3 regions of the Alicyclobacillus sp. TC genome follow, and region 1 is predicted to be linked to each of the others. Evidence: riboswitches for the same ligand, from Rfam matches in the RefSeq annotation. Region 1 holds a riboswitch; each other region holds the start of a gene.

What was found. A riboswitch is a leader RNA that binds a small molecule or an ion and turns the genes downstream of it on or off. The one in region 1 is predicted to bind cyclic di-AMP.
Region 2: it holds a riboswitch for cyclic di-AMP, as region 1 does, so the genes downstream of both, rplS (50S ribosomal protein L19) here and FY534_RS06020 (cell wall hydrolase) in region 1, are expected to answer to the same signal.
Region 3: it holds a riboswitch for cyclic di-AMP, as region 1 does, so the genes downstream of both, FY534_RS05255 (C40 family peptidase) here and FY534_RS06020 (cell wall hydrolase) in region 1, are expected to answer to the same signal.

The regions. Positions count from the first base shown of each region.
Region 1 is NZ_CP044434.1:1,240,740-1,249,017, reverse strand. Features, by position in the region: gene FY534_RS06050 (molybdenum cofactor biosynthesis protein MoaE) at 1-117, shown strand, start outside; gene FY534_RS06045 (MBL fold metallo-hydrolase) at 130-1,134, opposite strand; gene FY534_RS06040 (glycosyl hydrolase family 18 protein) at 1,353-2,705, shown strand; gene FY534_RS06035 (permease) at 2,733-3,230, shown strand; gene FY534_RS06030 (DNA-3-methyladenine glycosylase family protein) at 3,239-4,159, opposite strand; gene FY534_RS06025 (C40 family peptidase) at 4,537-5,382, opposite strand; gene FY534_RS06020 (cell wall hydrolase) at 5,494-6,210, opposite strand; cyclic di-AMP (ydaO/yuaA leader) riboswitch at 6,223-6,393, opposite strand; gene FY534_RS06015 (DMT family transporter) at 6,489-7,403, opposite strand; gene FY534_RS06010 (G5 and 3D domain-containing protein) at 7,545-8,278, shown strand, end outside.
Region 2 is NZ_CP044434.1:1,776,189-1,784,466, reverse strand. Features, by position in the region: gene FY534_RS08850 (acyl-CoA thioesterase) at 94-555, shown strand; gene FY534_RS08845 (asparaginase) at 536-1,552, shown strand; gene FY534_RS08840 (O-antigen ligase family protein) at 1,624-2,910, shown strand; gene FY534_RS08835 (hypothetical protein) at 2,888-4,552, shown strand; gene FY534_RS08830 (hypothetical protein) at 4,539-5,291, shown strand; cyclic di-AMP (ydaO/yuaA leader) riboswitch at 5,353-5,486, shown strand; gene rplS (50S ribosomal protein L19) at 5,925-6,266, shown strand; gene ylqF (ribosome biogenesis GTPase YlqF) at 6,425-7,315, shown strand; gene FY534_RS08815 (ribonuclease HII) at 7,474-8,112, shown strand; gene FY534_RS08810 (hypothetical protein) at 8,119-8,278, shown strand, end outside.
Region 3 is NZ_CP044434.1:1,086,803-1,095,080, forward strand. Features, by position in the region: gene FY534_RS05215 (DUF2268 domain-containing putative Zn-dependent protease) at 261-1,133, shown strand; gene FY534_RS05220 (hypothetical protein) at 1,106-2,890, shown strand; gene FY534_RS05225 (DUF488 domain-containing protein) at 2,983-3,354, opposite strand; gene FY534_RS05230 (FMN-binding negative transcriptional regulator) at 3,539-4,147, shown strand; gene FY534_RS05235 (alpha/beta-type small acid-soluble spore protein) at 4,264-4,452, opposite strand; gene FY534_RS05240 (DUF1284 domain-containing protein) at 4,551-4,979, shown strand; gene FY534_RS05245 (globin domain-containing protein) at 5,015-5,386, opposite strand; gene FY534_RS05250 (anti-sigma factor family protein) at 5,627-6,142, shown strand; cyclic di-AMP (ydaO/yuaA leader) riboswitch at 6,170-6,291, shown strand; gene FY534_RS05255 (C40 family peptidase) at 6,293-6,889, shown strand; gene FY534_RS05260 (FMN-binding protein) at 7,076-7,624, shown strand; gene FY534_RS05265 (FAD:protein FMN transferase) at 7,625-8,278, shown strand, end outside.

The sequences.
Region 1 (8,278 bases):
GATATTGCTTTCACAGTGTGCAAGACGCTGATTGATCGATTAAAAAAAGAAGTTCCTATATGGAAAAAAGAATTTTTTTCGGATGGACAAACCGAGTGGAAAGAGAATCCAGAATAAAGTCTGCAAAATTCAGGTACGCGAGCAATAAAAATACTCAACACCCTGCTTTTCAACGATGTGAATCTCCCCATCCACGACTAACCAATCCAGATAACCTAGTATTTCGGAGAGAATTAAGCTAGGTTGATCAAGCCGATGTGGAAAATAAGCAGCAGCGTAATCCCAAGCTGTTTGCATCGGCTTGGTTCGAACCATTTGCAGAACCTTATCTCTTCGACTCTCCTGTTCCTCAAGTCTTTTGACAATCAGATCGCGTGGATTGTCAATCACGTTTCCATGGCCTGGATAAACAGTACGAAGTTTCATTCCTTGTATGCATTTCAAATTGTTTCTGTAATCAAGCAAAGACTTACTACGCTTTGCTAGAAAGCCGTCTGCTTCTCCCGGTAAAGGCTCAACCAAGGCATTGGATGATATTCGGGCAATAAGTTGGTCGCCAATGATCATCATTTCTTCTTCTGGATGGTAGAGCGCAATAGCAGCCTGAGCATGACCTGGAACCTCTATAAACTGAAACTCCGGAAGCCACTCAAAAGTCATTCCGTCATGAACCGGGACATTAACTACCGACCGGTCGTTCAATTTTTGTAATAAAAAAAATTCTTTTTGAGCCATTTCTTGATAATTTTGTGGCATCCCACAGCGTTGATAAAGTGCTTCGTAAAACCGCGTACGGTAAATATGCCCTCCTTCCCAGCCATCCAACCAGCTGGACACACCGTGATGCGCATAGACGGGAACGCCAGCTTCGGCAATTTTCCGAGTTAATCCAACGTGATCGACATGACCGTGTGTCAACACCAGTGCGGACAATTCCGAAAAAGATGAGATACCGTGCTCTCTAAGCCCTTTTTCCAATGCCGTCAGTGATTCTTGACGCCGTGGTCCGTTATCCACCAACACATATACGTCTGCGCGCTGTAGAAGATAGGCATTCATATCACCAACAGCAAATCCGGTTGGCACAGGCAAACAGTGAACTTCCAAAGCCTGTGAAGATTGAACAGTTGCCATTGCCGCCCCTCCTCTCGCTCGTTTTGTACGAGCGGATAATGATGAAATGTAAAGATGGGTATATTCTGCTCTTTTTTATGATACGCCAGCAAAGCATTCTATTCAATGAGGCAAATATCGAAAAAACTTTTCTATAAATCTTCTAATTACAAAACTCGTCTCATAGAATACAGCAGATAGACAAGAGATAAAGAGTTCAATAGATAGGAGAATGGCGGATGCGCAAGTTAAAAAAGCGGCGAAAAAAAGCACGCCGTGCGTTGCTTGCTGCAATTGCCGCAGGCAGTTTTCTATGGGGCATGGTTGCTTTAGACGGTGCATTGAACCAAAGCTTTGACAATCCAGGTTCAAACTGGAGTACCACAACCCTTGGAGACGCGTTACTCAATGAATGGATTGGAACAACCGATACAGAAAATAATACGGAGAACATGCCGCTGGGGAACTTTCTAAAAACATTTCCAACTTGGTTAGCAGAAACAACACATATGCCGTTTCTTCATCCGGAAGTTGAATTGGAAGACGCCTACTTTTCGACTCCTTCCACATTTCAAGAATCAGGAGGTGGAACACAGTCACCACTACTATCTTCTATAGCAAACTGGCAATCGGTCTCTCACAAAATTGCTTTAGGTTGGATGCCCGCTGAATCCACCTATGAAAGTGACATGCTCATTAAAGATAATCCAGGAATGAATGTTGTATCTCCAAGCTGGCTGGAACTTCAAAACGCTTCCGGCCAGGTGAGCAGTCAAGTGAATCCCGCCGTAATTCAGTATGCGCATCAGCATCATGTACAAGTTTGGGCGCTTTTTGACAATCAATTTCTTGCCAATATGACTCATCAATTTTTATCTAGTAAAGCCAGTGAAATGAGATGTATACAGCAACTTGTCCAAATTGCCAAACAAAATCAACTAAATGGCATTAATCTTGATTTTGAAAACTTGGATGACTCCGATCAATCTGCTTACACAACATTTGTAGCTCGCTTACACAAAAATCTTCAAGCCATTCATGTTGATTTATCAGTTGATGTGACGGCAGATATTGTACCGCTAGTTGACAATTCCGCTTACTTTCATGCCGGCTTGGCAGATGTGAGCGATCAACTGATTCTCATGGCCTATGATGAACATTGGGCAGCCGATCCAACACCTGGTCCTGTAGCAGACATGCCCTGGGTGAAAAGCTGTGTCAATGATTTACTGGATACAGGAGTTCCTGCGGATAAGCTCTTGCTTGGTATACCCATGTACACACGTTTCTGGACAGTGGTCAATGGACAGGCAGTGAACAGCGAAGCCGTTGGACTTGACAGTGTTGCTTCGATTCTTGCTGAACATCAAGCCAAATCCGAATATCAGCCAAGTCTCGATCTTATGTATGCTCAATATCCAGTCAATGGTGGAACCGAAGAAGTATGGTATGCCAATCAACAGACATTTTCCGACAAGCTTCAACTTGTCAATAACGACGGTTTAGCTGGAGTAGCTGTTTGGTCATTGCCATTTTCACAACCTTCAATATGGACAAGCATGATCAATAATTTACAGAAAGTGGTAACTTAAGGGTAGGGTAGGAGGGGGCGATAAAATTTGGACAGAATCCTGCTGACAGTAGGTCTGTGTACTATTGGCACTTACACTATTCTTATGTTCTACAAACCTGAATTGGCTCATGATGGTGTAGAATCCAGTTTATCCATGTTGATTCAAGCGATGCCATGGATGCTTGTATCCATGTTTATCGCAGGTCTCATTTCTCAGGTTATAGATACAAAAGTCATTGCCCGATTTCTTGGACCACAAAGTGGATTGTCTGGAATCATCATAGGAGCACTTTTTGGATTGATGGGAACCGGATCGCGCTGGGCAGTTTATCCTTTAGCCGCTGGACTTTTAAACGCCAAAGCAGCTCCAGGGGCGGTTTTCAGTTTTCTTACATCTTGGCAGCTTGTTTCTTTACCACGCATACCTGCTGAATTTCCTTTTCTTGGAGTTCCCTATACGATATTACGAGCAGTTGTCTCTTTTATTGTTTCGATTATAGGTGGTCTCCTCCTTGAATGGATTTCTAAAATATTCCTAACTTAAACACCCATTTATCTATTTGACGTATGGCCTGGTAATGGATGACGTAAACTGTGCCATACATAATAAGTGACATAACTGCGAAAAGGAGCAAACATCTCACCGAGTCGCTTGGTTTCATCAAGATTGGGACGATCCGGCAAAATAAGAAGATTGGCAAGACCCTTCTGCAATCCCACATCTGCGCTTGGCCATTCATCAAGCATTCCCACCCCAAAAAGCAGCAGACACTCCACTGTCCAGAAACCCACTCCCTTCACCGGCAGTAAACGCTCAAACCACTCCTCGCGAGAAATACCACGCCATTTTTCAAGCGGCAGTTGTTCTTCAACCACACTTCGAGCAATGCTGAGTATTGTCTCGGCCTTGCGATTGTTCAATTGTATTTGCCGTAAATCATCCACAGAAAATCGCAATAAGGATTCTGCGGCTGGAAAAGTGAAAATTTCTTCTACAAATGGATTTTCAACGTGATCACCCGCTAATCGAACCAGCCTATTCACAAGAGTGGCAGCAAATTTAGTGTTTAACTGTTGCCCGATGATGGTACGGATGAGCGATTCGAAAAGCGTTGGATCGTGTACTGGACGCAACCCGCGAAAGCGTTCAAAAAGTATGGCTGCAGGTGTATGTTGCAATGTCTCATACATCGCTTCTACGTCGTCTGTAAAACTAAGTGTGAGTGCCAAATGTGCCTTCAATTCTGTTTGTTCTTGATAAGAAAGGTTGCGATTGGTCTCTATCTTCAACACACTATCCATACAGCGGCTTTTGACTGCGGAAGCACGGTAAACAATGGGTTTATTTCCCGTCCAAAAAGTACGAATGAGCGTATGGTCCTGAACATGGACTGTAATATCTTCTCGAACGGCAAACCGCTCTATGGTAGCGTCCCAATCAAACGGTTGGGGAAGATCAACAAGAAAAATCATGAACGGATCTCCTTTTCAGACGGAAGTGTTGAGAAACGTCTCATCAATAGATTAAGGAATTCCAAACTGTTCAGCAAATCCTCTCATTGTCCTTCCTGTTTTGAAACAAAAAACTGCCCCTGCAGGGACAGCTTTTTTGTTCTGAATTTGTAAAAATTGTTAAATTACGCAACCGGTGTTGTGGTGCAGGTAGTTACCGAATAGGGCACGAGCAGGATAAAGAGCACAAAGATGATGAGAAATACTACAGCCCAGCGAGTATATCCTCCAAATACTCCGTACATCTAAGAGCACCTCCCTTGAGCGGTTTCTGCTCTTACAGTACGTAGCAGTCCAGATTTATGCCATGGACATTCGCCCGATTGACAAACATCTGGTTAGGAGTTAGGAATGACCTGGCGAGCAAAAACTAAAGCATGCCCAAACCAAGTCGAATACAGTGAAACTTGGACTACTTTTCCGTATCCCCCACCTTCTTCAATGAGCATTCCGTTACCTTCATAAATCCCCACATGTCCTCCACCTGTCGGGTTATTGGCTGTTCGGAAGAAAAGCAAATCTCCTTCACGAATTTGCGACAGTGGAACAGGTGTTCCTACATGATAACGTTGATATACGGACGACGATGAAAAGCGGATGCCAAGAGCAGTCCGATAAACCCAAGCCGTAAAATTTGAGCAGTCAAAACCTACACCAGGAACCTGATGCCCCCACCAATAAGGGACACCCAGTTGGGTACGGGCTACAGCAATCACTTTGTTAGCCTCTATTTTCCACTCTGGCAAAGATGACGAAGGAGAGGTTGCAGAACTCAATCCATTTGTGTTTACAGTCGTATTTGCTGAAAGATCCGATGATGCAGTGTTTGTTGAAGAAGGAGCAACTGTTTGAGTACTATCGGTTGTTACCAGATGGACAAACCTGCTACTCGTGGTCAAAAAAACATCTTGACCTTGCCAATCAACCTCATACCAGTAGTTGTTATATTTTTTTACCAACGGTGCTTGCTCCGATAATTCTAATTTACCTACCACAGGAGAATAGATAGATGGTGAGCGAAACATGTCTACCCAACCGTGATTCGTCTCTACATATTCGCTGGAATTGGACGACAGATTTGCAGCCCAAACTTCGTTTGGCTGAACAAAGGCGAGAACTGTTGATGCAGCTGCCAAGACGCCAGCGCCTTGCCAAAACCATTTGGCAAATCTGTTGTTTTTCACAAAATGCACCTCTTTTTTGTTTTATTATTTAAAATTTTCTGTTATATAAGTTTAGTAAATAAAATATAAACTTTTTAAAAATCTAACCAGTAATGGCTTTCTACAAAACCATCACTGTGCAAAAATAAACGGCCCAATTTGTTCAATGGTTGGTTGATCCCAGACCCAACTGTTAGAAGCGGTTTTGGATGGATTATAAAAAACATACGCATTAGGTACTAGATTTTCATGGTTGTCCAACACATCTTCGGCAGCAGTCCAAGCGCTAGCCACAGGAGTCTGATAGATAAAACCGTTCGTGGTACAAGTAAACTGCGCATAACCGTTCGTTTTCTGGAATATTACCCCATAAGCAGTGTTTGGGTAATCTGGATTTTGCATACGATTCCAGACAACATCCCCCACTGCAATTTGAGCATTGAGCGGGGTACCCTGAGCTTCAGCAGAAATTAAATGGGCTAACCAATATAGATTACTATTGTAAGTAGCCTCTGAATAATCAGCATTTGCGGTTGGAGATGAACTTGAATTTATTTGGTTGGTGTTGGCCACAATAGAAGAAGATGTACGGCTTGAGACTGGCAAATTCAGTACTGTGCCAATCAACATATCGCGCGGAGTGACCTGAGGATTAGCTGCTTCCAATGAAGCTAGAGAGATATGGTAGGCTTGAGAAATTTTCCATAATGTATCGCCTGCTTGTACGGTGTACGTTGACATCGTATCTGCATGGGCAACCGTCATATGTGTGGCCGCAAAAAAAGATACTGCTACGACCGGAGCAGCGATTTGCAAAGTTCGCTTCTTTAAAAATTGTTTTTTCAACATAATGTGTAAACGACTCCCTCTCGAGAATTGCCTCCGAGGTTAGCTGTCGGGTTCAGGCGATCGAGTACGCCTGTCCAAATTTGGATTCACCCCTAGAAGGCGATCGGGCAATTGCATCATTCCCGCACCTTCATACTGAAAATCCCCCGTACGCTGCTATTAGCGATTCGGCTTGAAGCAGAAGATTACTAACAAGCTAACATAAAAAATTATTGAATTCATTCTAAAATAATTTACTTGATTACCATTTTTTATATAAACATTATCATTTTTCTACCTCATTGACTGATTTCATCATGATTTTTCCATGTTAGTTTCCATCGAATGGAAGTATCGCTCAACCACATGCCTAGCAAAATGAAAAAAGCTCCGAACCATGTGAAGAAACCTAACTTCTGCTGATCTAAAAGCCAAGCCACAAGAGCAGCGAATACCGGTTCTAACGTAAAAATAACTGCAGATTGAGAAGCGCTCAAATAACGTTGAGCAACATTTTGAATCCAATAAGCAATAGAGGTACCCATAATGCCGTTGACAAGCAGAGAAATAACCACTTTGGGCTGCAACCAATTTGCCAGATTCCATACTGAATGAGGGTAGACCAAAAAGGAGTATATTGAAAAACAAATTGACATGGTTGCAATTTCAACAAAAGCCAGATAGAGAGGTGAGATGAAAGGGGCTGCCTTTTCTACCATGACGATTTGTAACGCCATAAACAACGCACAAAATAAACCTTCCAGGATGCCAGGTTGCATATGAATTAATCCTGGTCCACAAAGTAGATATAAACCGCCTGCTGCGAACCATGTTCCCACCCAGACACGGACACCCATTCTCTTTTTTTTCTGAATAACCGAACTGATAAACGGTACCATGACCACTGAAAGTCCTGTCAAAAAGCCACTTGTTGCGGGTGAAGTGGTCTCTAGTCCAAAAGTTTGCAAGGCATAACCAAGCATTAATACCAGACCAATTCCTGCACCTATCCACGTCGATTGCCAATTCATTTGTTTTCGCAGGTCACGTTTCCAAAACACGAAGGGCAGCATACAAAAACTAGCTAATAGAAAGCGGATCGCCAAAAATGGCAGGGCAGGTACATCCGAAAGTGCTGATTTCGTTAAAGTAAATGTTACTCCCCAAACCAATGTAACTAGGATTAAAGAAATCAAAGCTATAGGTTTATTCATATGTATTGTGCCTCTTTTCCCAAACGAGAACTGCAAACCTAAAGATACGGTAAAAACTCTGTCATGAAAAGAGAGGCTGGTGCATAGTCTGAATGACAAACCAGCCAATCCAATTCATTATTTTTCGATAGGGGTGAGCAATTGCTTAAGCCAGGTATGATGCCGGTAACCATTTCAGCTCTGATTGCCTCGCTGATTGCCGATGGAGCTACTACATTGGTTCCTTCTTCTCATCAGGAAACTACTACCCTGTTTCCGAAAGCGAATTCAATTTATATCAATAATGAAAATTCTAGTTTACAGGCGCAAAATAAATCACAATGGCTAAAAATTAGATTACAAAAAAAAGAAAACTCTAAAAAATCGTTCATGACAAGTCTTCATACAGACCATCGGTTTATGCAAAAACATGTGGTAACCACCATCAGCAAGCGAAGATTACCATTTGAAACCTTTATAGAAAAAACAACTCGTTTGCCAGTAGGTCAATACCACGTCTTGCACTCTGGCGAAGAAGGCATTGCTGAGATTAAACAGGTGCGCGTTTTTTTAGATGGTCGTATGTTGCAACAGGCCGAACACGTTCAAACCATCCGCCCCCCAACTCCCCGTGTTCTCTTAGAAGGGATTGCTCCAGTTTTACCACCTATTCAATCCCAAACTTACAATCAATCTAATCCTGAAAGTACGCTCAGTGCGAGAAGCAGCAATAATTTGCAAAGTGCCGAAACTTTAACGGTGGTTGCTACGGCATACGTTGCAGGCGGAATTACTGCAACAGGAAGACCTGCTGAACCAGGCGTTATCGCGGTCGATCCGTCTGTCATCCCCCTCGGTTCGGTGGTCTATATCCCTGGATTTGGAGACTTAATTGC
Region 2 (8,278 bases), 540 kb from region 1:
TTTTTGATGATGGATTTTGTCGAAAAGAGAACTTTCTTGAAGTGAGGGAGCCTAACAGTGAAAAGCAAGCCAGTATCTGCTTCAAGAACCGTTATGACGGACTTGGTGCTACCTCCAGATACCAATAATTATGGTACTATTTTCGGCGGGCGAGTGATGGCTTATGTGGATAAAATAGCAAGCATCGCCACAATGCGTCACGCCCGTATGCCAGTGGTTACAGCTTCTTCAGATAGCCTGGATTTTTTGGAACCTATTAAAGCTGGGGAAGCCATTCGATTGGAGGCGTTTGTAACATATACGCACAAAACTTCAATGGAAGTTTTTGTGCGTATAGAGTCCGAAAATTTGATGACTGGGCAAGTCAAACAAACAGGCGCTTCGTATTTGACGTTTGTTGCACTGGGGCCTGATGGAAGACCTGCTCCTGTACCTGGTGTGATTCCGGAAACGGAAGAGGAGAAATGGCATTATCAAACTGCGCCTGCTCGCTTTGAATATCGCAAGCAGCGTAAAATGGAAAGGTTGGCACAAAATGAGCGAACTTCTCGTTGAAGTCACACGTGGTGAAATTGTAGAAAGTGTACATCGCGGCGATTTAGTCGTGATAGATTTCAAGGGCAATCTGATTGCTTCAACTGGCGATCCTAATCGTGTTATGTTTGCTCGTTCTTCAGCCAAACCTTTGCAAGCATTGCCGCTTCTATTGACAGGAGCTGCTGACAGTTTTCAATTGTCCAGTGCGGAACTGGCTGTAGCCTGTGCTTCACATAGTGGTGAGCCGGAGCATACTGAACTTGTACAAAGTTTACTTGCTCGTCTGGGTCTTTCCGTCGATGATTTGCGTTGTGGTGTCCATGCTCCTTATCATCAAAAAACCTATGAGACGATGTTGAAAAATGGTCAAGTAGTCACCGCGTTGCATAACAATTGTTCTGGAAAGCACACCGGGATGCTTGCGCTAGCAAAATTTTTAAATGCTCCACTGGATACATATGACCAGCGCGATAACCCAGTTCAAGAGCATATTTTTCAAGTATTGCAAGCAGTTTGTGAAATAGAGTCTGACAAAGTGAAATGGGGAGTCGATGGATGCGGTGTACCAGTGTTTGCTATGCCCATTCATCGTTTTGCGCTGCTATATGCCAAGCTGGCAGAGAGTGTTAGACAGGAAAATCCGCAAGAAAAAATTGCCTGGGCTTTAAAACGTTTGGCAAGTGCTATGATGGATAATCCTAAACTTGTAGCTGGTAGCGAACGACTTTGTACAGATTTAATGATGTCAATGCCTGGCAGAGTAGTTGCAAAAGCCGGAGCAGAAGGCGTTTATTGTGTAGGATGGGTAGAAAAAGGAATAGGACTTTGCTTAAAGATTGACGATGGTAACAGCCGTGCGGTGGGACCAGTTGTAATTGAAGCGCTGAGTCAATTGCAGCTTTTAACCGCAGAAGAGAAAAATGCGTTAAACCGCTGGCATCGGCCGTCTCTCGTTAATCACAGCGGAACTTTGGTAGGAGAGATTCGTCCCGCTTTCGAACTTCAGATTCGCTGAACTTAATGGCTTTCGTGAAATAAGGGGCGGGGTTGTTCCTAATCAGTGAAACGGGAGTGAATTCTTTGTTAATGCAGGAGTCTGAGCGCGATCAATCACATCTTCCGCGCCATGCCAGGTTAGGTCTCAAGCATCACCGCGTTGCTAGATACGCCATGGTATTATACATGGCGTATCCCATTGTCGATTATGCATTGCGTCTACCGCATATCCATCCCATTGGTGTTATTTGGGATGTCGTAGTGCTACTCATATTAGCTGTTGTAGCATTGCGACGTTGGTTGGCAGGCGAAAAACCCAAATTATTTCTCTGGCAAAAATTTGCCGGCTGGTACATTCTATTCTGCTTCGCTATGATGTTTTCTAATATTGGACAACCTATTCTTGCTGTTCAAGGGTTGCGGGATGACATTTATTACATGCTCTATACTTTTTTAATGCCTTTTGTTGTCGATGAAGAAGATGTGCCAAAGTTACTTCATGTTCTTGCTTCTACCGCTGTTCTAATTGGAGCAAATGGAATTTATCAGTATGTCACCAAAGCTCCGGTCCCCCAAGCGTTTAATGACGTCAACGAACATGTTCGTACGCGTGTCTTTTCTGTATTACAGAGTCCGAATGAAATGGGCGCATTTACAGCTATGACTTCACCACTTTTAATCAGCTTAGCTATTCGTGAAACCAATCGCTGGAGAAAAATGTTTTATATTCTTGGCGCTGTCTTTTGTCTAGCTTCGTTACTCTTCAGCTATACACGAGGAGCTTGGTTAGCTTTTGCGTTGTCATTGTTGATTACCGCGCTCATTTTTGAGCGGAGATTGTTACTGATTCTTTTAGTCGTAGGTGTTGTGGCATTCTTTCTACCATCTATACATCATCGATTTGCTGATTTGTTCTCACCGGTCTATTTTCTTAAATCAGCTGAAGCAGGCCGCATTGCCCGTTGGTTAACGGCGTTTGATCATATGGCGGCAAATCCTCTTTTTGGCGCAGGCTTAGGCCATTACGGAGGACAAGTTGCTGCAACTTATCGAGGTGGAATCTACTCCGATAATTACTACGCAAAGACATTGGGCGAATCTGGATTGGTGGGGCTTGTTCTGTTTGCTGGTATGCAACTTTCCCTTCTTTATGAGCTGTATAAAAAAGTTGCCAAAGCAGCTTGGGGACGAGATAAGTTTTTAGCTATTGGAGGATTTGCAGGTATTTTAGCGGTTGTGATTCATAATTTCACAGAAAATGTATGGGAATACAATCCCATGACAGCTCTGTATTTTGCTTTTTCAACTCTCTTACTGATTTGGGGATATGGGCGGTTTGGCAAGGAGGTGCAAGATGGACAAAACATTGAAGCGTAGTCGTCGATGGCTTTGGATTGTCTATCTGCTTTGGGCGCTGTTTGTCAATGCTATGAATATTTGGGTTGTTAAACCATTGGTTGAAGATTTTGCTTTGCTTGGCGTACTGGCTGTCATCGTGATTATTGTGCTCTGGCTGACAACTATTCGCATCCAATCGCGCAAAAAATGGATTACTTTCACGCTGTTTGCTCTTTTGCTTGGTCAAGGAATTTCAAGCGTATCCTTTTATCCTACAGGGTTGCGTGTGCTTTTTACTGTCATCATGCTTCTGGGATTGTGTATTTTGGCTATATGGTTTACGAAAGCAGGTTGGAAGACCGTACTGGTTTCTGCGGCTGCAATTTTGCTGGTGAATCTATGGCTTCCCTACAGTGAATGGCCGTTTTTGACACATTTTAAGATCGTAAAATATGGAAAAATGAGTTTGATTCCTGGAGATATTCCTGCATTGCCTTGGTCGACCATTTCAACTCCGCAAGGACCTGCACTTGTCACTTTCAATCGTGTATTACCTAGCAATGCAGAACTTAGTGATTTAGCTAGTCAAGCTACAAGTAAGCCTGACTCTCTGTATAATCTTTTACAGACCGCTCAACACGAGTATGAGTTAATGGAAATACTTTCGGATCACGGCAAAGCAGTAGTTAAACCGCTACCGTTGAGTGATTTAGCTCAAGTTTCACTTTGGAATTTGGTGGCGCCTACATTCCCCTTGTCAGTTTCACATTGGAAGATTGTCAATCAACATGCCATTATGTATTTGACGGCTCCAGTTTCACCTGCCAGCGCCGCAGCATTAGGTTTAGAACCAGCCAGTTATTCAGGCAATTTTCTGGCTTTGGCTGCACAAACCTGGGAGCAAGATCAAGAGCAATGGAATCAATTATTATCTGACGCAAATGTTACACCTGCAAATCCACCCTTGCAGATTCAAGGAGGACTTTTGACCGGAAGTTGGCAAGGTCATACAGTGCAAGTTCCAGTCAAAACGCAAATTATTCTTGGTGAAGGCTCATTTACTCGACCAGGCGCCAATCAGGTATTGCTCGAAGGAGCCAATTTACTGCAAATTGTCAGTTTAACTCAAAATAAAGTAGTAGCTAGCTTCCATGCTTCGTTGACACAATCACTACCGCATGATATTGTGATTGGTCCGCTTACCAAGGGTGGACCAGATGCTATTTTTGTCAACGCTCAAAGAGCCTATATTTTGTCGGTCAATAGTGCAGGACAGTTTCGTACAGTATATGAGGCTCCCCTTGGTTCCTCGTTGCGTTTTGAAGCTGTATTACCTTCTGTTGGAAATCGAGCACCTGAAATTATCACGGATGATCCAAGTGCGATGAGAGACGTGCCAACTCGATATTTCTCTTCTTATCTATATCGAGATCATCAACTTTATCGAAATTGGCGTGTATATCGAACCAACGTTGTCAATGTAGAGCCTGTTCATTGGCAACCAGGTAAGGTTGATTTAGCTCTTTCCATATACGGAACGGGTGAATATTTAATCATTCAACGTTCGTATACGCCAGTACTCCCAGTCTCTATTGGTATTTTTATAATCATTGGTCTCATTGGCTGGGGACTGCGCTTGAATGACAGAAGAAAGCGGGTGAAAGCAGATGAAGTCCAATAAGCTATGGATTGTAGCTGCATTGCTTGGTTGTTTTGGACTGGTTGGATGTTCGCCAAAACCTCTGACCACCTTAAATCAAGTGCCACCCATTTCTTTAGCGAAAACGGATGCTGAAGCATGGCCCATCATTCAGACGGCTATTCAAAAGGGGCTTCAACTTCATCAATATCAAATTAAGGCTAGTGTTAATTTAGTTGATAATTCTATAAATCCATCATTTACCGTCTATGGTTCAGTTGAAAAACCAAATGAAGTTTCGTTAGGTGTACATGAGGGAGACACGAATATTCAATTTTTTCAGCAAGGGCAGTCCGCATTCTCGTTTGTCAATGGTCACTGGGCACCTTCTGATCCTTTGCCAAGCCCCGATGTATTTCAAACGTATGCTAAAGTGCTAGAAGGTGTAGAGAAGATGGGAACGCCTGTGTATCTGCAGCCTCAACAATATGTAGTAGACGAGTATTGCTGGGTGTTCACCATGATTGTCCCTGGTGTGGATGTGGAAAAATTAGCCACATGGGATGCGGGAGAAGTGTTTCCAGCCAGTTCGCATGTTTTAATGACGGTCATGGTCGGAAAACGCAGTGGTCAAATTCGTGAAGTAGAAACGAGTTCGGTGGGTTCTATATCGGAAGTGGGACCTATACAAATTTCTACAGACACCATTCTGTTTAACCTGAATAAAAAATACGCCAAGGTAAACATTCCTTTGTCACTTGTAAAACAATTCAAAGATTAGAGTTTATATCATTTCAGATATGCTCATCAGTTGGCAAAACAAGCAAAGAGGCATATAATAAAGTATGCCGTCGCTGAATTCCTAAGAGAAGCGGAGAACCCAATCACAGGGGTGAATCATCAGTCTTTCACTGATGTAGGGAATGCCTGCTCCCGAACCCGTCAGCTAACTCCGTAAGCGTTGCGGGCAGTTTTACAATGGTGGCGAGTAATCGTCAATTGTAACTTTTAAGAAATGCTTCTTTTTAGGAATGCCGCGATGGACTTTTCCATCGGGGAGTTGGTAAGCATGAACAAACATGCAGAGCTCCCACAGTGGGAGCGAGATATGGAGATTTTGCATCATTTGAGGAAGATGCGTTCCTCGCAGCAAGAACGGAATTCAGTTTCTAAAATGCTGGACGAAGACAAAAAGCTAAAAGTAAAGTTTTCTACTCGCACGTCTCCATCTTAATACATGCATTTTGAACAGGTAGTCGTACGACTACCTGTTCTATTGTACCATTTTATATTAGGTGAAATTTTTAAAAAATTGACCTTGATGAATTTATATGGTATATTATCGCGCGTGATCTCGACGGTCCGCTGCTTGCAAACAAGCATGAACGTCGAAGGTAAGGGAGGAAAATCCTAGATGAATTTACTTCAAGAAGTAGCGCGGGAACAATTACGTACAGATATTCCTAGTTTCCGCCCGGGAGACACGTTGCGTGTGCACGTGAAAGTTCGTGAAGGTCAGCGTGAGCGTATTCAGGTTTTTGAAGGCGTGGTCATTCGGCGTCGTGGTTCAGCCATCAGTGCTACCTATACTGTGCGCAAAATATCTTATGGTGTTGGTGTAGAAAGAACATTTCCATTACACTCTCCAAAGGTAGAAAAGATTGAAGTTATGCGTCGCGGTAAAGTTCGTCGAGCGAAGTTGTACTATTTGCGTGGATTGTCTGGCAAGGCTGCACGCATTAAAGAAATTCGCTAGTTTAAGCCGTACGCTGATTTGCGTTAGTAAAAGTAAATGCGTTAGGAAAGGGCCGGGTGGCCCTTTCTTAGTTTTCGTATTTCAGTATAGTTTCATCTGTGGTAGTTTATCGGATCTGATTTCAACAGAAAATTATATGTGATGGAAGTGAAAAGATATTGCAAACGATTCAGTGGTTTCCTGGACATATGGCCAAAGCACGTCGGGAAATTCAAGCTTCCATAAAAATGGTTGATGCAATTATTGAGTTAGTCGATGCGAGATTGCCAATGGCCAGTTCCAACCCTTTGCTGAAAGATTTAATTGGAGCACGGCCACGCTTGCTTGTGATGACTCGCAAGGATCTGGCAGATGAAAGCCAAACGAAGCAATGGTTACAGAAATTTGAACATCAAGGTATTTCAGCTATAGCTGTCGATGCGCAAACGGGTAGTCAAGTACAGCGGATTATTCCTGCTTTAGAAATGGCAGCTAAGGCTAAACGCGAACGGGAAGCGCGCCGGGGCATGCGACCACGTCCTCTGCGTACTATGGTGGTGGGTATACCCAATGTGGGCAAATCATCGTTAATCAATAGATTGGCCAAACGTTCTGCTGTAAAAACAGGTGATCGTCCGGGAATTACAAAAGCCCAGCAGTGGGTACGTATAGGTAGCATTGAATTGCTGGATACCCCTGGAGTGCTTTGGCCCAAAATAGATTCCCCTGAAGATGGGTATCTCTTGGCTATGAGTGGGGCTATAAAACCAGAAATTTTAGATCATGTAGATTTGGCGTTACATGCACTACAATTCTTAATTCGAAATTACCCGCATCTGGTTGAAGAACGATGGCAAATTGAAGCGCATTCCTATGATTCATATTCTCTCGATGAACCTGAAGGAGCGGAAGCGTTTTTAGATTTGTTTGAAAAAATGACCCGTATGAAAGGCATGTTAATGTCTGGTGCGCGTCCGGATTTAGAACGTATGGCAGAGTCTCTACTTCGTGAACTGCAGACGGGTAAACTGGGCAGAGTGTCTTTTGAATGGGTACACGGGCAAGAATAGAGTGCTGAGTAGAATGAATCAGCCATTAACGGATAGATTATTATTGATGATCTCGATAGAATAAGCAGTGTCTTTTCAATGTTAAACGGTTGCTAAGTTGATATGGCAAAATTGCTTTTTATTGAAAGGATAAAGTTTGAAAATCAAAGGTGGTGTACATGCTGGTTCGTTCTTGGCAAGTGGAACGTTGGCTTGTAGGTTCAAAACAAGTTTTACTTGCAGGAGTAGACGAAGTAGGTAGGGGGTGTTTAGCGGGGCCTGTTGTTGCAGCAGCTGTTATTTTTTCTCCAGATGTTCCAATAGCAGAACTTCAGAGTATCACAGATTCGAAAAAGTTGACCGCCAAAAAAAGAGAGGTTTTACTGGAGAAAATTCAGGAAATTGCTCTCGATATTTCAGTAGGGGCGGCTAGTGTACAAGAAATTGACCATTTGAATATACGTCAAGCTAGTTTATTAGCTATGCAACGGGCTGTTCAAGAGTTAAAATGGACACCAGACTGGGTATTGGTAGATGGAAATGATAGTTTACAAAACAGAGTGAACTCACTAACTCTGTCCGTTATTAAAGGGGATATACGATGCTTATCCATTGGTGCCGCTTCTATTGTGGCGAAGGAATGGAGAGATCGTTACATGAAAAATCTTTCAAAGGAATACCCTTTCTATGATTGGGAAAATAATGTGGGTTACGGCACTTCTCAACATCTTGATTCTATGAATATTTATGGTATTTCGCCCCATCATCGTCAATCTTTTTCTCCTGTTCAAACGATAATGAGAAATCGCGAAGGATGACTTTCCGTGAATAAAATATCTCATCCCACATCACCGTCTTCCAATATTTCATCAACTCAACCATCTGCCAAAATTTCTACTGAAAGTCGTACGATAGCTGAAAGAACAAAAAATCCAGCAACCTTGCATCAAGCGACTTCAATTCAAGCTCTTAATGAACCTGAAT
Region 3 (8,278 bases), 150 kb from region 1:
CACTCCGCTCAGCCAAGCTGAATTACTATTTTCGAAAAAACCAGTGATTCATGGCTTGTTCAACAAGTTAACCCTAAGATGAAATTTTACCATTTTAGCAATAGCGATGATCATGTAAACAATTTAAACTAAATTTTAGACGATGAAAAAGCGTGTCACAATTTTCTTAGAGAACGTCAAAACCATTTTGTGTAATACTTAAAATGAGCTTAAAAAATCTTTTGGCAACGAATTATTGAGGTTGGAGAGAAGGGGTATGGGTGAATTGGAATTGGATTTACCGTGATTTTATGGATAGTATTTCTCGTTTATCTCATAATTCTCGGACTCTAAACAAAGAGGCTATCTTTTTTCAAGATTATCTTCAAAAGAACTGGGATATACTCAATAAAATTCATTTTCAGCCAAAAAATTTTATGTCTTTATCTCAAATAAAACAACAGGTTCAACAAATTGATTGGGAAAAATATCTATCCTTATATCATTCAATGACAGATATGATGTCTTTTGAGAAAAGCATTGTGGAAATTACGGAACGTTTGTGTCAGTTACTTGAATATCCCCTAAATGAACAGGATATTTATGTGATAGTCGGGCTAGATTGTACCACTATTTATTCCACTATATACAAAAATCGCTCTATTACTGTTCTTTGTTTAGAGTCTACAGGTGGAGATTTAAGAGAGATTGAGTTGCTGCTTGCTCATGAAGCCCATCATTGGAAACGACAAACAATGCTTCAACGTGATATTTTTAACACTAACGTTTGGGATCGCTGTATGATAGAGGGGCTATCCATATGTTTTTCAGAGAGCATTCAGCCTGATCGTCCGGTCTATGAATATTGTTTTGTGCCGCCAGAAACTTTCCTTTGGACTCAGGCGAATGATGAAAAATTGCATGATATGATGCAGAGTGAGGATCAGTTGGATGATTTAAAGATGCAAATACTTTTTACCCGCCATCCCTCATTCCTCCCATTTTCGGGAATGCCTCCACGCTCTGGCTATGTATTCGCTTATCTAACTGTGAAGTCATATCTTACAAATATAAATATGGATGCAATTCATGCAGCAGCATTGGAAGCAGAATTCTATAGGAGTTTTTGTTCTTTGCTGAAGAAAATCAATTAAATGAATACGCAAGACATATTCATTCGTATCTTTTACCGATTCCAAGCTATTCTATATATGAAAAATATTCTAATAATTTAGTTGATTTTTTTCTGTGGCTGTTATACAATATTTTCGAAAGCGCTTTCGAAAATGTCATCAGACATAAGTTCCACATTATAAGATTGGAGGATGTTGTTGTGCCTAAGTTAAGACAAATGTTTTTAAGTGTAGGTGCAGCTATGACTTTATGTGTAGCTATCGCACCTTCAGTCATGGCTGATAAGAATAGTGATCATTCAAGTAACAGCTCGCCTAATACAGCTGCCAACTCGAGTAATTCTGTTCTGGTTACCGTAAATACAAAAGATCCTTTAGCGACAATATCACCCTCAGCTATTGGTGTGAATACAGCTGCTTGGGATCAAAATTTACTGGATAAATCCATCCCCAAAATGCTTAAAACGATAGGTGTCGAAGCTTTACGCTTTCCGGGTGGTTCTACGGCAGATAACTATAATTGGGAAACTGGCACAACCATTGATGCAAATGCTGGAGGAGCTGATCCAAACGTTAATTTTAACGCTTTCATGAATGTTGCCAAAAAAACAGGCGCTTCTCCTATTATTACTGTTAACTATGGTTCCAATTTTTCTGGTACTGGTGGTGGTGAACCACAGGAAGCAGCAGCTTGGGTAAAGTATGCCAATATCCTACATCACGACCATGTTGAATATTGGGAAATAGGTAATGAAGTTTATGGAAATGGATTTTACGGAGCCCAATGGGAAATTGATTTACACCATTCAAAAAGTCCTCAAACTTATGCCCAGAATGTTATTCAATTTTCTAAAGCTATGAAAGCAGTAGATCCTAAAATTCAAATTGGAGTTGTTTTAACCTGTCCATTTAATTGGCCATGGGGAGTAAAAACACCAGCAGATTGGAACAAGACAGTTTTAAATACTTTAAAGCAGGATCCGGACGCAGTAAACTTTGTGATTGTTCATTGGTATGCTCAGAATCCTGGAAATGAATCAGATAGTGGACTGCTGTCTTCTACAAGCCAGATTCCTCTCATGATGTCCGAATTGCGTCAAGAGATTTCGAATGACCTGAGTCCAGCGGCAGCAAAGCGATTAAAAGTATTCGTAACTGAAACAAATTCTGTCTCATATAATCCAGGCAAACAGACAACAAGTTTAGTTAACGCACTCTTTCTGGATGATGATATGTTAAGTTGGCTACAGTCTGGAGCAGCTAATGTAGATTGGTGGGATTTGCATAACGGGGCGTTTGCAGGAAATACCTCTTCTTCGCTCTATGGAAATACTACGTACGGCGACTATGGGCTCTTGTCTAATGGTAGCTCAGTTACAACCAGTTCTGGAAATACTGTTACTGAGCCACCCGTAAATACGCCATTTCCAACTTATTATGGTTTTGAGTTAGCTGGAGACCTTGTAAAGCCGGGGGCCACTATTGTTGGCTCTACTGCTTCTGTATCCGATATTGCTGTACATGCAACGCAATTAAGAGACGGTAAATTGGCTGTCATGATTATCAACAAGAATCCAAATAAAGTTTACCAGGTCTCGTTGGATTTAAAAGGTTTTCGGCCCAATGGAACGGGTATAGAATATACGTATGGAGAAAAAAGTAGTGGTATTACCTATCAACATTTTCATCAATTGGGTAAAACTATTTCTGTTCAACCATATTCAGTGACAGATTTCATATTCAATGGTTCTTCTCTCGGGAAAAACCAGACAAACTAGTTGCTGACTGAATTTTGAATGGTTTATCTTTAACAAATATCTGAAAGTTAACTTTTGTCTATTAAGATCGAAACCGGTTACAGAAATCAAGATTATAAATAGTCAAGTAAAAAATCATAGAGTACTACTGCATGATTGATTAACTCATTCTTGGCTCCGTAAACGAGTGTTACGGGGCTTTCTGTCACCCATTTTTTAATTTTATTTAGGGCTTCTTGGTGACTTAGACTAGTTGTTAATTCTTGATTATAGAGAATACGAAATTCAGAAAACCGTTGTGCAGGATTTTCATGAAACCATTTCCGTAATCTATCTGTTGGTGCAATTTCCTTTAGCCAAATGTCAACGTAAGCCTCCTCTTTTCGAATTCCTCGCGGCCATAATCGATCGATTAATATACGTGTACCGTCAGAAGGATCAGTTGGTATATAAATACGTTTTAAGTACAAGTTTTTATGTTTCATACCAGGCATAATCCTTTCAATTCATAGTTCATTACTGAAAAGATGATTCATAAAAAGGTAACACAACATATACAAAATTTCTGTTGTGAAGTAACCTATGGTCTCAAAGGAGCTTGCGTCAACATGTTACAATTTTTTGTGAGCGGATCGTCCAAATCGGTGACGAGCGAGGGAGTGAGTGGGAGTGTATATCCCAAAATCGTTTCAATGGCAAGATGAAGATGAAATTTCAGAGTTTATAACTCGTCATTCCTTTGCCTTACTTATAACTTCAGAGGACAATCATCCTCTTTGCACACATCTACCCATGTACTATGACAAAGATAAACAAATGCTGCTTGCGCATATGGCCAAAGCCAACTCTCAATGGAGAGCAATGGATGGTAGCCCTTGTTTATGTATCTTTTCTGGCCCGCATGCATTCATTTCACCGGAATGGTATGATCTTCCTCAATCGGTACCAACTTGGAACTATGTGGCTGTACATATTCAAGGAACCTGTCGGTTGGTTAAAGACGAAATTGAGTTAGAAGAAATTCTTGAAAAACTGATATATGCATATGAACCACATTCAAAACTTCCTATGGATTCTAAGCAGCATTATTATCAACAAATGATGAAAGCTATTGTAGGTTTTAAAGTTGAGATTGATTTAGTTGAAGGTTGTAAAAAATTGAGTCAGAATAAACCTTTAGCTGTTCAACAACGTGTAATTGAACAATTACAGGCGAAAAATGATTGGAATGACGTCCAAGTTGCTCGCTGGATGCAGAAAAATATTGTTCACAAATAAAATCAATCTTCTTCAAATGACAGTGGGCAGGAATATCCTTATTATACGCGAAAGCCTATCCGTGTGTATGGATAGGCTCGCTAAGAATTATTTTCTAAACCAAAGGTTTTCCTTGCTTACTTCATTTGGCCGGATAATTGACTTTCTGCATATGCGACCAAACGCTTGGTGATTTCCCCACCTACGGAGCCGTTTTGACGTGAAGTCGTTTCTGCTCCGAGATTAACACCAAACTCATTTGCAATCTCCCATTTCATCTGATCCAGGGCACGGCTTGGTACGAGTTTTTCGTTGTTGTTTGCCATTTTCAGTTCCCCTTTCAAAAATGATTTTGGACTGCAAAGTTATTATGTGAGAAGTTTAGTTTTCTATACACAGATTAAAAAATCGAAGGGTGACAGATTTGATTCAATTGCGCGGACATCATCTTTTATGTATGCTTGGCTTTCGAGGAATGGGTTATTCAAAAGAATTCGTGGAGCATATGAAGAATGTTTATAACCAATTGAGAATAGAGCCACAAACAGAAGTACTTATTGTCACGGGACCAGATGAATTGTGTCATTATTTTCCTGATAATCAATGTTATCATTGTGAAGATAAAAATGTTGCAGATCGCGATCAACAGATTCTAGTTAAATTAGGATTACACTCTGGTCAAAAACTGGCTTGGCAGTCAGTTGAAAGTAGAATTCGTCAGCATATGCATCCTTCGGATATAGCCGTACTTTGTAGTACATGCAGTTGGCGCTCCTATGGAGTTTGTGAAGAAGGAGTTCAAAGAATTAAGGAAGGTTATTCATTATTACCACTCCCGAAAAAGTCAGTTTGAAATCTGATTTTTTCATTTTTTAAGCATTCCAATCTTCAACGATTAATCATATGTTGAGCCGTTAATCGAAGTCGTTCTAACATAAATTCCTGAACAGAATGGTCTATCCCAATTTGATTGAGTGACTCTTCCATACAACGTATCCATTCGCTCGCATGAGCTTGAGTAATAGGATGTGCAAGATGTTTGGCTCTTAACATTGGATGACCATACATATTTGTATAAAGCGAAGGCCCTCCAAAAAATTGAGTCAAAAACATCAATTGCTTATCACGCACAGGTTTTATGTCTTCTGGAAATAGAGGACGTAGGAGTTCATTTTTTTGGACTTTTGTATAAAATATGTCAACCAGATTGGCTATTGTATTTTGACCGCCAATCGCTTCATAAATAGATTTAACTTCCATACTCCAATAAGCCTCCTGCTTTTTCATTCAACCGTATATAATTTTGCTGCAGTATGCAAATTATTGGTGAAACAAGACATAAAGCAATCCATTGATGTGCGAATTTTGATCCAGTCAGTATTCCTACAAAAATGAAAAGAGAGATTGAGAAAATACTGGTCAAGTTTAGGGGTTTTTTCGTATAATGGGTCTACATGATGAGAAAGATTGGTTAAAACTGGGGGAGACGGGAGGCAATCCATGCAATTGTGTGATTTAAGCTTGAGATATGTGGCTGGATTACTTACCGAACTTGAAAATAAACGTTTTGAGCGCCATTTACAGAATTGTGAAAAATGTCGGCAAGAAGTTGAAGAATATGTATCTTACCGTAATCTCATGATTCAAGAAAACAAGAATCAGCAAATTACAGAAACAGACACGCTACTTACTCATGCTAAAGTGTATGTATTTCCTCAACGGCACTTACAAAATCAATCTCGAATGGGTAAAATATTTGGTTTAAAAGCTCGTTCCTTTTTTATAAAAGTACCCCAATCTATTGCGGCTTTAATGGTAATTGCTGTTGCTTTCTTTTCATTTTGGGCACATCTGCCAGCCCATCAAGTGGTCGTCAAAGCTGAGGGAATTGTAACTCGAGAAGTACCTCATTCCGTATCGGTGAAATTTGATTCAGTTTTGAGTAAAGCTCATGAATTAGAAAATCGTTTGGAAAACTATAGACTTCTTTCTAACTATTTTGCAATGAAATTATGACAAAGTGTTTGTTAGCATAAAGTCCGAACCAAAAAACAGCCGAATCCCATTTAGGGTACGGGGGATACAATTTGGGGTGAATGCGCCAACGCGCATGGGCGACCTCCGTCCTAACCCGTCAACTAACCTCGGAGGCAAGGGGAGGACTTTATGAAAATAAAAGCAGCCTTATTGGCTTTAACATCCATTGCAGTATTTTTGCCTGCTACCAGTCAAATTGCAATGGCAAAAACTTATCATCGTACACCCATTTATTCGTTTTCCAGCAATAGCTACGTCAAATCTCAATTGGCGTATAACGGTCAACTACCTCCAGGAGTCACTTATCAGCCATCTGTTCAACCGTTAGCTGGAATCCACGCGACACCAGAAGAGAAGTTTCAAGCTATATTGACAGTAGCAGAAAGTAAGTTAGGCACTCCCTATCGATGGGGGCATAACGAAGATAGAGGTCAGTATGGTTTTGACTGCTCTAATTTTACAGCCTATGTTTATCATCATGCGCTCGGCTATGTTATGAGTGGAGCTTCGCAAGTACAATATCACGATGTAGGTTGGCAGGTACCTATTTCGGATATGCAACCTGGGGATTTGGTTATTTTTAACCATGGTGGTCATGTTGCGATTTATATTGGAAATGGTCAGATGATTGAAGAAGGCGGCGGTTTGGGTAAAGTAGGTATTGCACCTTTACATCCTGGAACGTATTGGTACAATCACATCACTACTGTCAAACGTATGTTTTAAAAGTGAAACTTTCTATAGGGCTTGTCCCTCTCGTCATCTTTAGATGACGAGAGGGACAAGCCCTTTTTTTTATTCATGACTCCACAAGTTCTTCATAACCATCGGACAAATACTTCAACACCTAGAAGGCCACTTTTATTAATCTATGACGGAGAATAGGAATCGGGTGAAAGTGGTGTTTATCGATTGCTCAAAACTACTCAATCCAAATGGTTAACATTATCTACAGCCGCTGTAGGAGCTATCTATGCTGCAGGTTTTTTCTATACGGAACCGACAGTTCAGGCATTAAATCCACAGATCTTAGATCAAAAAAATGCAAGTGAGTCCAACAAGGTATTCCATCAAATGGGAAAAGAACATCACGAGACTAGGTCATTCCACAAAGCATTATCATCAACAACAACTCCTGCAAATCATCAAACATCAAATTCAGACAAGTCTCAACATAAGAGCGATAGCAGTTCTCTTTATAAGGACGGTATTTACCAAGGAGTGGGCACGAACGCTTATGGTAGCGTCGGTGTTTCTGTAACGATACAGAATGGAAAAATCACTCAAGTGCAGATCACTCAATGTACCACTCATTATCCACAATCCGTTATTGATCCGGTTTTACCAAACGAAGTTGAAGCTAAGCAGACGTGGCAAATTGATATTGTCTCTGGAGCCACAGCAAGTACTCAAGATTTTGCTATGGCTGTCTATCAGGCTTTGCAAGCTGCAAAGGCTTAAATGGAGGAATTTATCCTGAGCAAAGAACTTCAACTCTATCATCATCAAGTGCTTGCTTTAGGTACAAAAGTTGATTTTTGGGTTTCCATAGAGGGTAATTCATCTGAAGATGTTAGAAAAAATTTGCAACAAGCAATTTCAGTTTTCAACCTCGTAGAGGAAACCTGCAGTCGTTTTCTTGAACACAGTGCGTTACGACGTCTTTCACAACAAATTGGTGAGGATGTTCAAGTACCTGTTCTATTATTCGAGGTTATCCAATTCAGTTTAGAATTGGCCAAGATGACTCATGGACGATTTGACCCGACCATAGGTGGATGGCTAGAGAAAGGTGGTTTTGTCACAAATTATTTGACTGGAAACAAATTGGATTTATGCGAAAAAATAGATTTTAATGCTTCCTATCGTGATGTAAAGCTTGATGTGGAGAAAAAAACCGTTCGCTTAATGAAACCGCTCCTCTTGGATGTGGGAGCTACCGCAAAAGGGCTAGCACTTGATTTGGTAGTTCATTGTTTTTCTGAATATCCAGGATTTTGTATCAATGCTGGTGGAGATGTGATCGCCAGAGGTATACAACCTAATGGTGAGCCGTGGAAGATTTCTATTCGCAATCCGTTTTCTCCAGAAAAGAAAATAGGATATTTACTTTTT